2 regions of the Lysinibacillus sp. A1 genome follow, and region 1 is predicted to be linked to the other one. Evidence: riboswitches for the same ligand, from Rfam matches in the RefSeq annotation. Region 1 holds a riboswitch; the other holds the start of a gene.

Region 1 (7,594 bases):
GTAGCGAAGGAAGTAGGCGCCACAGAAGACACTTACCAAGCAGAGATCAAAACGTTGATTACTTCGGTGTCATCGTTACGTCATGATTTCACGAACCATATCCAAGTTTTACATGGCCTTTTACAATTAGAAAAAACCGATCAAGCAAAGCAATATTTAGCATCACTGTCTAAAGAAGTACAAGCGATTAAATCATTAAAATTAAATATTGACCATCCAGGTTTATCCATATTATTACAAACGAAAAAGCTAACAGCACAGAATCATAATATTGATATGGATTTCACCATCTCTCAGGGCGATTTTAATAAAATTAAAACGACCGATTTAATCAAGATTCTATCGAACTTAATTGACAATGCGATTGATGCTGCGAATGAATTGCCTGAGGGGCAACGTAAAATTATGATTTGTTGTCAAGCTGATGAAGGACAATATGAATTTAAAATTACGAATACAGGACCGAATATTGTAGACGCAAACCAAATCTTTAAACAAGGATTCTCTACGAAGAAGCATGAAAATGGGAAAATTCGAGGACAAGGACTATTTATTGTGAAAGAAATCGTCCATAAATATCATGGAGATATTTCGATTGAATCATCGAAACATCTTGAAACGACTGCCATCGTCCATATTCCCTTCAAATAGCTACAAAATGTAGAGAGCTTTAGACAAAAACCATTGAGAAGATAATGACTCTCAATGGTTTTTGTTATTCTTTCTCTTTCATATGCGGAGAAATAGACGTTCAGCACTACAGAGTTCTTAAAAGTGGATTGGAACTAGCTCATCACCCCGTAGTGGCATTAATTATAAAAAAAGACTATAGGCAAACTCCAATTTTTTGAGCTTGTCTATAGTCTGATGTCAGGTAACGCTCATACACCCTTATCTTTTTTTGATTTATTATTTGCCGTTCGTGTCTGGTCCTGTGGTTTTAGGAAGGACGGTCTTAGACTATAACCTTTCGGTGATAAACGCAGTAAGGATTTTCCAATATTACCCTGTTCAAAATCTGCACTAAAATTAATATAGGGCACACCGAGTACACGCATATTTGCTGCATAGATAATAATGAAAAAGACCGAAATAAAAAATCCAAAAAGACCGAAAAAGGCTGAAAATAAAATGATAATTAATCGAAAAATACTCATTGCTGTTACAAAGGCTTGATTGACCAATGTAAATGCAGCAATGCTTGAAATCGCAATGATTACAATCATCGAAGGGCTTGTCACGCCAGCCTTAATGGCAGCATCTCCAATTATTAACCCTCCAACAACACTGATCGAGCCACTGATGGCACTTGGCAAGCGTAAGTTGGCCTCACGGAACATTTCAAACATAAATAGCATCATCATGATTTCAAGTATCGTCGGGAACGGTAATCCCGTTCTTGATTCAACCACTGTCGCAAGTAAAAGATAGGGGAGCTGCTCTTGATGATAGGTTGTTACGGCTAGCCAAAAACCAGGAAGTAACATACTGATCAGTATCCCAAATATTCGGAGCACCCGTTCCATTGAACTGACAATGATTGGATATTCATTGTCCTCAGATGTTTTAAAGAGCAGCATAATATTGGCAGGAATAATCATGGCATAGGAAACGCCATCGATCATTATTAGTATTCTCCCTCTCATTAATGCTTGAAGAGCAAAATCGGGTCTTCCCGTATAATCATGTCTAGGGAGAACTTTAGCCGTCTGTTCAATTGCCTCCATCAGTAAATCACCATTGACGACAATATCTGTATCAATTTTTTGTAATTGTAATCGGATTTGTTCTAACATATTTAAATTCACAATGTCTTCCATATATAGTACGGCTACCGTTGTTTTAGAGCGTTGACCGATTTCTAATGTTTCTACACTAAATGAATTCGTAGGTAAACGTTTTCGTAATAAAGCTATATTAATAAATACATCTTCAATAAAATCATCTCTTGGTCCTTTTACAACTAACTCAAGCGTTGTTTCCCCCGGCTCACGATTAGGTCTATTTGAAATATCACTGGAATAAATCAAATGATCTTCCTCAAAATATAATAAGACATGGCCTTTGTAGACTCTTGTAATCATATCTTCTTTCTTAGTGACCTTTTGTAAATAGGGCACATGAAGATGCTGTTCGATAAGCTCCTCTAACGTTTCATCAGAACCACAGTTAAATAAGGATTGAACACGTTCGACCACAACCGTTTGAAGGAGTTCTTCGTCTATCATAGCATCACAGGTTATCATATGGACTGTATGTTGCTGAAATTTATACTGTTGGAATATTATATCAGCAGAGCGTTGAAATAGTGATTTCAACATTTTCAAATTCATCATTTGTTCCATTGAAATACTTCTCATCTCCTACTGAGCCTGCTCGAATTTAGTACATTTATGAAAACTACGACATGTAATAAATATACTTAGGCATATTTTTCCCATGGACATAAAAATTATTCAAGAAACAAATACTGTGATAACCTATTTAGGATGCTCTTAACCAATCATTTTTTGTAGATTAGCCATCTCAATTGCCGATATCGCGGAATCATAGCCTTTATTACCTGATTTTGTTCCCGCACGCTCAATCGCCTGTTCAATATTTTCTGTTGTAACAATACCGAAAATAACTGGTACATTGGTCGTTAAGGATACATTCGCAATACCTTTTGCCGACTCATTACACACATAGTCATAATGTGTTGTAGAACCACGAATAACAGTCCCTAAACCAATAATGGCATCATATTTCTTTGTCTCTGCTAATTGTTTCGCAATAAAAGGCACTTCAAAAGCTCCTGGCACCCATGCAACATCAATGGATGCTTCATCTACACCGTGTCTTTTTAATCCATCCATTGCACCATCTAATAATTTGCTTGTAATAAACTCATTGAATCGACCTACGACTACCGCAATTTTTAAATCCGTCCCAATTAATTGTGCTTCAAATGTTTGACCCATTTTTTTATATCTCCCTCGTTATTAGTTTGTTGTAAATGATTGACTACGATAAGCGGCTAACTCCTCAATGGAAATCATTTTTAATCCATGATGTGCTGCATACTTTGTCAACTCATCAAAGCGCATCATGTGACCATCATCTCCCATAATTTCACAAATCACTCCAGCAGGAATACTGTCACAAAGCTTGGCTAAATCAATGCTCGCCTCCGTATGGCCCCTTCGCTCTAAGACACCATTATCCTTTGCGATTAGTGGAAAAATGTGTCCTGGCCGACGAAAATCAGTTTTTTTTGCCTGAGACCCCAACATTTTTTGTATAGTGAATGCACGCTCAAAGGCACTAATTCCCGTTGTTGTGTCCATATGATCGATACTTACGGTAAAGGCTGTTTGATGGTTATCCGTATTATGCTGAACCATTGGGTGCAGATCTAACTGATGTGCTAGCTCCTGCGAAATCGGCGTACAAATTAGCCCTTTGCCATAAGTCGCCATAAAGTTGATCGTTTCCGGAGTAATAAATTCAGCAAGCGCTAGAAGATCCCCCTCATTTTCCCGATCCTCATCATCCACTACGACGATTACTTTCCCTTGCTTTAAATCCTCTATGGCATCTTCAATTGCATGTAGCACTATTTTTCATCTCCTCATTATGTGATTTTAAAAACCATGTCGTGCTAAATAATCTCTAGTAATCATTGACTTGCCTTGCCCATTTTTCATTTCGTTTAAAATATATTTACCGACTAAATCTGTTTCAACATTGACGAAAGCGCCCACTTTTTTCATACCTAAAATCGTTTCCTTGTAAGTATGAGGAATCAGTGAAATCGTGACCTGATTCGTTTCAACATGAAAAATTGTTAAGCTTGTGCCATCAATCGTTATGGAGCCCTTCGGAATACAGAAATTTGTTAGTTCCTCAGACAATTCGATATCAATATAAACCGCGTTGGCCATCGGACGTTTTCGTAAAATCTTCCCAACACCATCGACATGACCAGCAACAAAATGGCCCCCAAATCGCCCATTAGCAGACATCGCACGCTCCAAATTAACCGGATCCCCTATTGTTAGCTGATGTAAATTTGTAGCTTTGACGGTTTCAGGCATAACATCCATCGTAAGCTCTTGATCCGTAAAATGAGTCACCGTTAAACAAACACCATTGACCGCTATACTATCCCCTAATCCCACATCTTCAGCAATTTTAGATGATTGAACCGTAATTTTCATACTGTTCTTATCGCTTTGCAAGGCTTTAATAGTGCCAATATCCTCCACAATACCTGTAAACATTTATTTCACCTGCTTTCACACTGATCTTTCATAGCTTCTATCTGTGGTTTTTGAGTTTTTATCCGTCACTCTTACGTTTCTATCCGTCTCCCTTCTTAAAACTCATATAAAAAGAAAAACCCCTTTGACAAAGGGGTTTTGGGAGTATAAGACATCAATAAATAAGCCTATTTGGATATACATTTTTTCCATAGACTAGTATCTTATTTGTTCTTCTCCCATCCAGACTATCACTGTCGGTTTTGGATTTGCACCAAATCAGCTTGCGCTCACGGACTTTGAATTGCTTCATCACCGCCGATTGGGAATTTCACCCTACCCCGAAGAACATCTTCTATTCAATTGATTGGCTAAATAAAAAAACTCCCCAACATATTTGCGGGAAGTAGTGTCATAAATGCATAGTTAAATAGACCTTCTAAATTACATTGAATTTAAAAAGCTCGCACTTATACCCTTCTCCCATCCAGACTGTTACTGTCGGTTTTGGATTTGCACCAAATCAGCTTGCGCTCACGGACTTTGAATTGCTTCATCACCGCCGATTGGGAATTTCACCCTACCCCGAAGGATCATTTTATTTAGCTAGTTCTTACGATAACACTATTTAATTATATTATCTATACTTCTGTTTGTAATTTTTTTAAAAAGGGGCCACCTCTTGCTATAGAGGTGGCCCCTAAATCCTTTAATGGCTTATTTTTTGAACATAATCATCATAATTTCCCGAAAAGGCCGTCATCCCAGTTGGTGATAATTCAAGCAATTTATTGGCTAGCTTATTAAGAAAATAACGATCATGAGAAATGTATAATAAGGTGCCATCAAACTGCAATAGCGCCTCCTCCAATACTTCCTTACTAAATAAATCAAGATGATTGGTCGGCTCGTCCATTATAAGTACATTGGCTTTTTGCAAAATAAGCTTTGCTAACGCTACACGTGCTTTTTCCCCACCGCTAAGGGAGTCTATCTTTTTAAATACATCCTCTTTCGTAAATAAAAAATTACCGAGTACTGATCGTATTTTTGCCTCTTCCATTGAAGGGAAAGTACTCCAAACCTCTTGTAATACCATATTATTAGGATGTAATGTCTCTTGCTCTTGATCATAATAGCCGATTGTCACACCATTTCCCCATGTGATAACGCCACGGTCCGGAGACAATTCATGTAATAACGCCTTCAAAAGCGTTGATTTCCCCACACCATTTGGACCTACTAATGCGACCCGATCGCCTCTATCCAATGAAAACTCAATATCTTGCAATAATATTTTTTTGCTATCTTCTAGCTGATAGGAGAGCACTACATCTTTTACCTTCAACACTTCTTTATGAGATCTCTTATCTGTAGCAAATGTCATTTGTGCGTGTTTTAGATCCTTCTGAGGCTTTTCAAGACGATCTATTCGTTCAAGCTGCTTCCTTTTGTTCTTAGCGCTTTTCGAGGAAGTAGCCATCGTAATATTCCGCTCAATATAATCCTCCATTTTGGCGATTTGCTGCTGTTGCATCGTATATTTTTTTTCCATTAATTCGCGATTTTTCGCCTTGCTTTCCACATACTTAGAATAGTTACCGCTGTATGTTGTTCCATGGGTGCGTTCAATCTCATAAATTTTATTGACAAGGGCATCTAAAAAGTAACGATCGTGCGAAATAACAATAATAGCTCCCTGATAGCCACGTAAATAGCTTTCAAGCCAATTTAAAGTCGCAAAATCCAAATGGTTAGTTGGTTCATCTAACAGCAACAAGTCCGGCTGCTCTAGTAAAATTTTAGCAAGTGCCAGCCTAGTTTTCTGTCCACCACTTAATGATTCGATAAGTGTGTTTGTTGGGATGCTACCAAAGCCCATACCATTTAACATACTATTTATTTTTGCCTCAACATCATAGCCACCTTGCTGTGAAAACCAATCTGACTTGCTGGCATATTTCGTCATTACTTGTTCTAGCTTTTCATGGTCATTTATGCAGGAAGGCTCACCCATCTGCATTTCCAGCTCTCGGAGTTCCTTTTCAGCCTCTTGAAGCTCAGTAAATGCCCCAAGCATTTCAGTCCAAATCGTATGGTCTGGCTGCAACCCACTATCTTGTCGTAAATAGCCTAGTTTCATTCTCTTCCCTATAAAAATATCGCCTTCATCATAGGGAAGATCCCCTGTAATGATCTTTAGTAGCGTTGATTTCCCTGCCCCATTTACACCTATTAGTCCAATCCGATCGCCATGTTCTATTTTCATGGTTATCTTTGAAAGAATTGGTTCTCCCAAGTAGCTCTTACTAATTCCATTTAATTGAAGTATCATTTTTTCAATCTCCTTATTTATTTTATCCATTACTACTGAGCGAATTGCTCAAGAAATAAATGGACATATAAGGTTACACATCACTCTTCACTCCTTTCAAACACAAAAAAGGCGCCGTCATAAAACGGCACCTTACAAACATCCCTATGAGAAAAAGGGCATGTTAAATTTTATAATTAAACAAAAAAAGCGCCGTTACGAACCGGCGCCTAGCAATCTATACATCCCATTTAATTGGATGTCAATCAGTAAGAAATAAAGAAGGCAAAAAGCAACCGGAACCTGCATCGATATGAAATTTGCTTAAAAAAGGGCACACTTCTCCCTTAGCCAGCAAATCCCCACAAAGATTGTAAGATTTTACCTCTACTTCAGTTAAACCTTTCGCACAAACAGTTTCCATTACTTCGCCCTCCCTTCGTATTTATAGTATTAAATAATCTAACATATTTTTTCTAGAATACAAATGTCCTCCCGCTTTTTTTAGCATAAATGCCTTGGAATCTATCATTCCTATCGTTAAACTTGAGAATATATTGGAACTTACAATTCTTAAAATCGTTCCTGTACAAGTGACTATTCAGTCCACTAATTTGGAGGTCATTCCATTGCACTATTTAAAAAACATAACCTATAAACAACGTATTTTCTATGCCTTGTTATTACTTGGCTGTGCACTATCTATTTTTTTCGTTCATCATAATGAACAATTTTATGATAGACCTATTGCTGAAATTCTGAAAGTCAAAGTGACAGATTCTGAGCCAATAACAGATATGTATGAGAATGAAGATATGTTGTATACACAGCAAATTAAAGCCGTACTTAAAAATGGGCAGCACAAAGGACAAACGATTAATTTAACGAATGACTATTCTTCATCTGGTGCCTTTGATCAAGAATACCATGTCGGCAATGAAATCTTTGTCGCCATAGACGCACATTCAACACAATCAGAGTTAACGGGCACCATTCTCGATTTGAAACGAGATCAAACAATTATGATGATCGCTTG
Region 2 (7,594 bases), on a different contig from region 1:
CTGCGTGTTCATCATAAAATGCATTTTTATCCCCTTCAAATAACGAAAGATTAAAATGCATACCAGAGCCGTTAACTCCGAATAGTGGCTTCGGCATAAATGTTGCATGTAGCCCATGCTGTGCAGCAATTGTTTTTACGACTAATTTAAATGTTTGAATATTGTCGCATGCTTCAATGGCACTAGCATATTTAAAATCAATTTCATGCTGTCCAGGTGCTACTTCATGGTGAGAAGCCTCAATTTCAAAGCCCATCCCTTCTAGCTCTAAAACAATATCCCGACGACAATTCTCCCCTAAATCTGTCGGAGCTAAGTCAAAATAACCTCCGCTGTCATTTAGCTCAAGTGTCGGATGCCCCTTTTCATCCAGCTTAAAAAGGAAAAATTCTGGCTCTGGGCCCAAGTTAAAGGAAGTGAAACCCAACTCCTCCATTTCCTTTAAAACGCGCTTTAGATTAGAGCGTGGGTCTCCTTCAAATGGTGACCCATCTGGCCTTGCAATATCGCATATAAGACGCGCGACCTTACCTTTTTCAGCTGTCCAAGGAAAAATGACAAATGTATTAAAATCTGGTCTTAAATACATATCAGATTCCTCTATACGTACAAAGCCTTCAATCGAAGAGCCATCAAACATAACCTTATTGTCTAAAGCTTTTTCTAATTGACTCACAGGTATTTCTACATTTTTAATCGTTCCTAATATATCAGTAAATTGTAGGCGAATAAACTTCACATTTTCTTCCTTTACTCGGCGTATAATACCTTCTTTTGTATAATGTTTCATTTTCCACCACTCCAATGTAAATTTAATTAACACACTTTTTTTATAACTGCTTTTAAAATACATCATTTTTTTATTTTTAGCAATATGTATGTAAGGTTTTATAACATCTTTCTTTTAGAATATATTTATCTTGATTTTCGATACATAAAAAAGGCGTACCCATTGACTAAATGGATACACCTTATATATTTTTAAAATTGTAATAGCATATTAACGAACACTACGAGAATGACAGCTGGTACTATGATTACCATTAACATCCTGTAAATCGAATAATACCCCTGCCCCATCTGGCTTCCCATTAGCAGTTCTCTTTTCACAAATTCTTTATCTACTACATATGCAATAAAAATTGCAATGGACAAGTTCCCCAATGGCAGCATTAAGTTTGATACTAAAAAGTCAGTTGCATCAAAAATATTCTTTCCAAAAACCGATACATTCGCTAGCAGGCTAGAGGAAAGAGATGCTGGGATGGCCGCAAGAAAGACAACTACACCAAGACATGAAGTCCATACCAGACGAGACTTCTGACTATTTTCCATAAATGCCGCAACAATAATTTCGTATAAACTAAACGAGGACGTTAATGTGGCAAATAAGAATAATAATAAAAACATCGCTAAAAATACTTCCCCAAATGGCATTTGGCTAAATGCTGTCGGTAGCACCATAAATAACAAGCCCGGCCCAGCTGCCGGCTCTAAATCAAAAGCAAAAACGACCGGGAAAATAGCTAGTCCAGCTAAAAATGAAACAAGTACCGTTAGCATAACGACGGAGCCTGCTGAATTCGGTAGACTCACATCTTTTTTGAGGTAGGAACTATATGTAACAAGACAAGAAAATCCAACGGCTAACCCAAAGAAGGATTGCCCTAAAGCTTCTAATAAGGCTTTTCCGGTAATATTTGAGAAATCAGGCCATAAAAAGAATTTTACCCCTTCCATGGCGCCATCTAATGTGACAGCACGAATCACTAGGACAATGAACATAATAAAGAGCAATGGCATCATCCATTTATTCGCCTTTTCAATACCATTTTGGACACCTAATGAAATAACAAGTACGTTTGCTAATGTAAACAAAGCCAAACCTACAATTGTAATCCAAGGTGTCTCAATTATTTTTCCAAATAGTTCTCCAGGATCAATAGCCGGATCAATGACAGCACCCGCTACGCCTAGCCCACTATAAATAAAAATCCAGCCACCGACAACGCTATAAAATGTTAGTAATAAAAAACATCCGAGAACACCCATGCGGCCAATCCATGCCCATCCCTTTTTCATAGGAGCAATTTTTTTATAGGCAGTGATTGCCTCTGACTGTGTACCTCGTCCTAAAATATATTCAGATAATAGCATCGGGAGCCCAATTAATAATGTAAACAATACAAAGATTAAGAAAAACGCGCCTCCTCCACTTTGTCCGGTTACATACGGGAGCTTCCAAATCGCTCCTAGTCCAATTGCAGCACCTGCTGATGCTAAAATAAATCCTAACTTACTAGACCACTGTCCTTTTTTTCCACTCATCTCTTCAAACTCCTCTAACTTTCTAAACTCTTCTCTAATTTTACATGAAAATATAGCTTTCGACTAGGTATTACTAAAAAAGAACTAGTTATATTTTGACAACCCGTTACCTTTTTCTATTTTTCTTTCTATATTCCGCCATAAAAAAACCTCGAGTTCATCCCTCGAGGCTTAGTACATTTTATTTTGTTATATACATAGAACGCTGGCGGTCAATCCATTTACGCATTGTCGTAAATAATAACGCCATAATACCCGTTAATAAAATCCCTTTGACAATATTAAATGGTAAAATACCAGCGATAATCATTTTATAAAGTGAATCACCTACAACAGGCTCCATTCCTAAGAAGTAAGTGTACATTGGTAAAAATACAGCATAGTTTAAAACACTCATTCCTACTGCCATCACAATTGTTCCCATTGCTAAACCTCCAACAAGGCCAGCGATTGTTTTAAAGCGATTAAAAATAAAGCTTACTGGCAAGATGAATAAAATACCTGTTACAAAATTAGCCATATGCCCTACAGGAACGCCTGTTGGAGTGCCTGAGAAAATCCAATCCAACACATTTTTAAACAATTCTACTAAAATACCAGCTACAGGTCCCATTGTGATTGCCGCAAGTAAGGCAGGCATATCACTGAAGTCCACTTCCAAAAATGCTGGGAATGGCGGAATCGGGAAATTAAAAAGCATTAATAAAAATGAAATACTGCTCAGCATGCCAATCGTAATAAACGATTGAAGTTTGACATTTTTCTTCATAGAAAACTCTCTCCTCTTTGCTGATTCAATCTCGCAAGAAGAAAGGTGACGATCTTTCAATTGTTTCATGAAAAAACCCTTATGCGTTTAATAAAGCATAAGGGAGAAAGGCATAACGAATAAGCGTCCTCATCAACTAATTTTTGAGCACTGTTTAATAAACCATACAAAAAAAGCGCTCGGTCATAGTTCATTTCATGACAATGAATGACGATCGTACCTCCATCTTCTCCCATCCAGACTTTAACTGTCGGCCTTGGAATTTCACCAAGTCAGCCATGCGAAAATTCGCACAGGTCGCGGGCTGAAGAGTTTAACATAAATCAAGCGAGCTAATGAATATATTCATTAGCGATTTATGACTCTATTACCGCCGGTCGGGATTTTCACCCTGCCCCGAAGATGAATCATATTATTTTATTCTACAGCTTTACTATAATGAATTACGAAGTAAAAGTAAATAGTTCTGCTCAAAAAAATCCGATTAAATTGCTATGTTTTATAAATAGAAAAGGCACTCCCGCCATGCAGGAATGCCTCTCTTGTTTTTTCTTCCTTCGACTATGGTAAAAACTGTTTATTCGGTCCCACTGGCTTTGGTAAATAACCCTTTAAATCAAAGCCTTCCCAGCTTTCTTGCACAACATTATCTAAAAGGAGCTGTTGATTAAAGCTAGCAGCTGTTAACATCATGGCCTCAATTAATTGAGTAGCTCGTATTGGTTCCATAGATGTTAAATCAAGCGGAATATCAAAAGTCACAACTACACCTTCCGCTTGTTCAGTGACTGTGTATGTTACATTTTCAGGCACTACCGATGTATAGACATCATCATTTTTATTTTTCATCAGTGTAAGTGCCTCTGTGACTGTCTCAAAAGATTGACGGAAATCTGGTGATAAATATTCTGCACCATTGGAATCATGGTACAAGTAATAATTATAGTGCTTTGCATTCGTTAAGGACATTCCTTGACTTGGCTCACCTTCTTGAGAAAACTCATACGGGGTTCCATCTTCATTTTGGATTTCCACTTCGGTGTATTCAGAGTCTGAGAATGTGTCTTCCATTGTGCCTTTATATTCATTTACTGCAGCAGAGGCAACATCATAGTCATTCCCCTTTGGCAAGACATGGATAAGCTTATCATCCTTTTCCTTCAGCTCACCTTTATAAGGATGATACTCTGTAAACCCTTTAGCCTCCTCGTCAATTTGAGGAGCATACTTTTCATATATCCGTAAGGTAGAAGGCTTCTCTTCTCCAAAATCAGTAGCCACACGTTCATTTGGAATCACATACGTCATAGGAACACTTTCCGCATCACGCCCTGCCAAACCAATACGAAATACGACAGCATCTTTTACATCCTCCTCATAGACAGATGTACGTAAAGATAAAATGCGCTCATGTTCCGCAACAATACTTTTGGAATCCAGCATTTCATCCTGCGTGGCCGCTTCCTTTGCTGCTGAATCCTCTTGCATCGTCGAAAACTGAGCCGTTTCAGGCATACTCGCTTGATCTTTTTGCTCACCTTGATTGTTCTTCAATATTGTGCCAACTAGTATTGTTAGCACAAAGACTGCGGCTACACTCATATAAATCTGCATATTACGTACTTTTGATCTCGTCGTAGGCTTTTTAATGGTAGCATCTTCCTGTTGAGATGGTTCATCTTCTATAGGTTCTTGCATAGTTTCTTGAAGGTGTATATTATCTTGCAAGCGAGCATCTGCCATTAACCGATTTAATATATCTTCTTTCGAACGGTGGTCAGAAAGCTTAGGGGCATTGTTCAGTACATGTTCAAGCTGCTCATCATCAAATGGCTTATGTGTCATTGCCGTTTCGCCTCCTGTTCTCTGATCGGCTGTAGCTGTTGCCTTAAAAATTTAATGGCTCGATGCTGGGTTGTTTTTACCTTCGCTTCTGTCCAATCAAGTATTTGCGCCGTTTCTGCAATCGATAAATCCTGGAAATAGCGCATAATAATGACCATTTTTTGATCGCCAGTACAGTTTTCTAATGCTGACTCTACTTGCATAAATTCATCACTGGCCTGTAGCATTTCCTCCGGTGATGGTGTGTTTGAATGGAGTTGTTCCGTTTCCCAGTCAAAGAAATCAAGCGAATGCTTCTGACGCACTGCTTGCTTTCTAAAATGATCAATCGCAACATTTTTGGCTATTGCAAAAAGCCATGTTTTCTCACTACTATTGCCTGCAAATTGATCGTATGAGCGCAATACTCTTACATACACTTCATGCGCTAAATCTTCAGCAAGTGTACGGTTTTTTACTAGATAGATTAGAAACTGGAACACGTCTTGATGATAGGCATCGTATAGTCGATGGAACACGGAGTCATTCAATGCACTCCACCCCCGTTCTATATTATTTGTCGTCTTACATTCGCAGAAGTTACAGTCAATTAATAACAAACCACGTTATTAATCGAACGGTAAATAAAATGTGAAGGTAGTACCTTCCTTAAGCACACTATCTACCATAATATTTCCTGAGTGTGCTTTTATAATATTTCGTGCAATGGCTAAGCCAAGTCCCGTACCACCCTTAGATCGAGTACGTGCCTTATCTGCTTTATAAAAGCGTTCAAAGACATAAGGTAAATCATCTTGAGGAATACCATGTCCTGTATCTTGAACAGAAATTTTAGCGAATGTTGGCTCCTGCTCCACTTTTACTGTGACAGATCCCTCATCCGTATGTCTTAGTGCATTGTCGACTAAATTTGTGAGTACTTGCTCGATCCGATCCTCATCTATATTAATCAGTGCATCGTCATTAAATTCACTATCAAATAGTAGACGAATATGCTTTTCTTTTGCAACCTGTGCAAATTTTTGGGTAATACGCTCGAATGTAGAATTAATTGGTAATTCATCTTTATAGAGTGTCATATGCCCCGATTCCATGCGTGCTAAATCTAATAAATCCGTGACAAGGCGACCCATTCGTTTGGATTCATCATAAATAATTTTTGTTATTTCATTACGTTCTTCCTGATCTTGAATAAAATCATCATCCATCAAAGCTTCAGAATAGCCTTGTAGCATGGCGATTGGCGTCCGCAATTCATGAGAGACGTTCGCAATAAAATCGGATCGAAGTTTTTCTAGGCGGTGTTGTTCAGTCATATCACGAATAACAGCGACTGCACCACGAATGATTTCTCCACTATAAAGAGGACTAATTGTAAACGTATAGTAATTACCATCCATTTCAATTTCCTCTTCTAGCTTATCCTCAAACATGAGTACATGATCCAGCATATGATACAGCTCTGGCGGTATTGGCTTCGCACTTTGTGAGCCTTTGTTTACAAACCATTTTTGCATCAGACGTTCCGCTGGTGGATTACTTAATAATATTGTACGGTCGCGATTAAATGTGATCACTGCATCTGTCATAGATGTCAAAATATTGGATAGCTGTTCATTCTCTTGATTGATGACCTCTAAATTATGCTTTAATTGACGACCCATTTGATTGAAGGCAACTGCCAGCTGTCCAATTTCATCATTTTGAGTCGTAGGCATTTTCGCTTCAAAATTCCCTTTTGCAATTTCAAATGCCAGCTCACGCATTTTTCTTAGTGGAGATGTAATACGTGAAGACAAGAAGAACGCAAAAAATGTAGTCAAGACAAATGCTATGAAAGCTGCCAAAAAGACAATTTTCGTCGTTTCCTTGGACGTTTTATGTAGGGCATCGGGGCTTTGATAGATGAAAACTGCTCCATGTACAGCATTTTCTACATTTAATGGGAAACCAAGCACAACGTAAGATTCCATTTTCTCTTGATCAGTAGAGGAGGGCATCATCATTTCTTTAGTAATTGGTTCATCTGATTGAAAAACCTCACGGAAAGATTTATTTGCCAAAATAGTATCTTGAATTTCCTTTTTATTGAGTCCTTCTTGCATGGCAAAGGATACCTCTACATGGCTGATTGCGATGAGTGCATTGGTGCCTTTAGGTAAAATATCTTTTAATAATTCCGAAGTCGATTCAGCGGTTTCATTGTCATCCACTATACTTGCCACAGTGGCAGCAGTTTGACGTAAAGATATTTCTGCTTGCTGCATATGGTAGTTTTGAAGAAATTCAAGCATTAATACCGTGAAAACAAATAATACAAATGAAACGAGAAGCAATATGGTTACCCATAGCTTCCCGACAACACTATTCCATATTCTATTCATTGACAACCTCAAATTTGTAACCAACGCCCCAAACCGTCACGATCATTTTAGCAGCGTTTTCAGAAACACGGTTGAGCTTTTCACGTAAACGTTTTACGTGTGTGTCAACTGTACGTAAATCACCAAAGAAATCGTAATGCCAAACCTCTTTTAGTAGTTGTTCACGGTCAAATACTTTGTCTGGCGATTTCGCTAAGAAGTAAAGTAATTCATACTCTTTTGGTGTTAAATTCACCTCAATGCCCTCTGCTGTTACACGGTGTGCATC

What was found. Region 1 has a riboswitch for FMN ahead of ribE (riboflavin synthase). Riboswitches for the same ligand answer to the same signal wherever they lie in the genome.
Region 2: another riboswitch for FMN. It lies ahead of PI85_RS12555 (ECF transporter S component); the one in region 1 lies ahead of ribE (riboflavin synthase).

The regions. Positions count from the first base shown of each region.
Region 1 covers NZ_JSZM01000009.1:83,970-91,563, reverse strand. Annotated here, with positions in the region: gene PI85_RS06760 (GHKL domain-containing protein) at 1-651, shown strand, start outside; gene PI85_RS06755 (spore germination protein) at 882-2,345, opposite strand; gene ribE (6,7-dimethyl-8-ribityllumazine synthase) at 2,496-2,963, opposite strand; partial or broken gene ribB (3,4-dihydroxy-2-butanone-4-phosphate synthase) at 3,009-3,599, opposite strand; gene ribE (riboflavin synthase) at 3,627-4,265, opposite strand; FMN riboswitch at 4,472-4,597, opposite strand; FMN riboswitch at 4,716-4,841, opposite strand; gene PI85_RS06735 (ABC-F family ATP-binding cassette domain-containing protein) at 4,954-6,579, opposite strand; gene PI85_RS24615 (hypothetical protein) at 6,821-6,982, opposite strand; gene PI85_RS06730 (YibE/F family protein) at 7,188-7,594, shown strand, end outside.
Region 2 covers NZ_JSZM01000012.1:623,113-630,706, reverse strand. Annotated here, with positions in the region: gene glnA (type I glutamate--ammonia ligase) at 1-790, opposite strand, end outside; gene PI85_RS12560 (sodium-dependent transporter) at 982-2,328, opposite strand; gene PI85_RS12555 (ECF transporter S component) at 2,510-3,097, opposite strand; FMN riboswitch at 3,318-3,505, opposite strand; gene PI85_RS12550 (hypothetical protein) at 3,659-4,942, opposite strand; gene sigX (RNA polymerase sigma factor SigX) at 4,939-5,472, opposite strand; gene PI85_RS12540 (ATP-binding protein) at 5,551-7,326, opposite strand; gene PI85_RS12535 (response regulator transcription factor) at 7,319-7,594, opposite strand, start outside.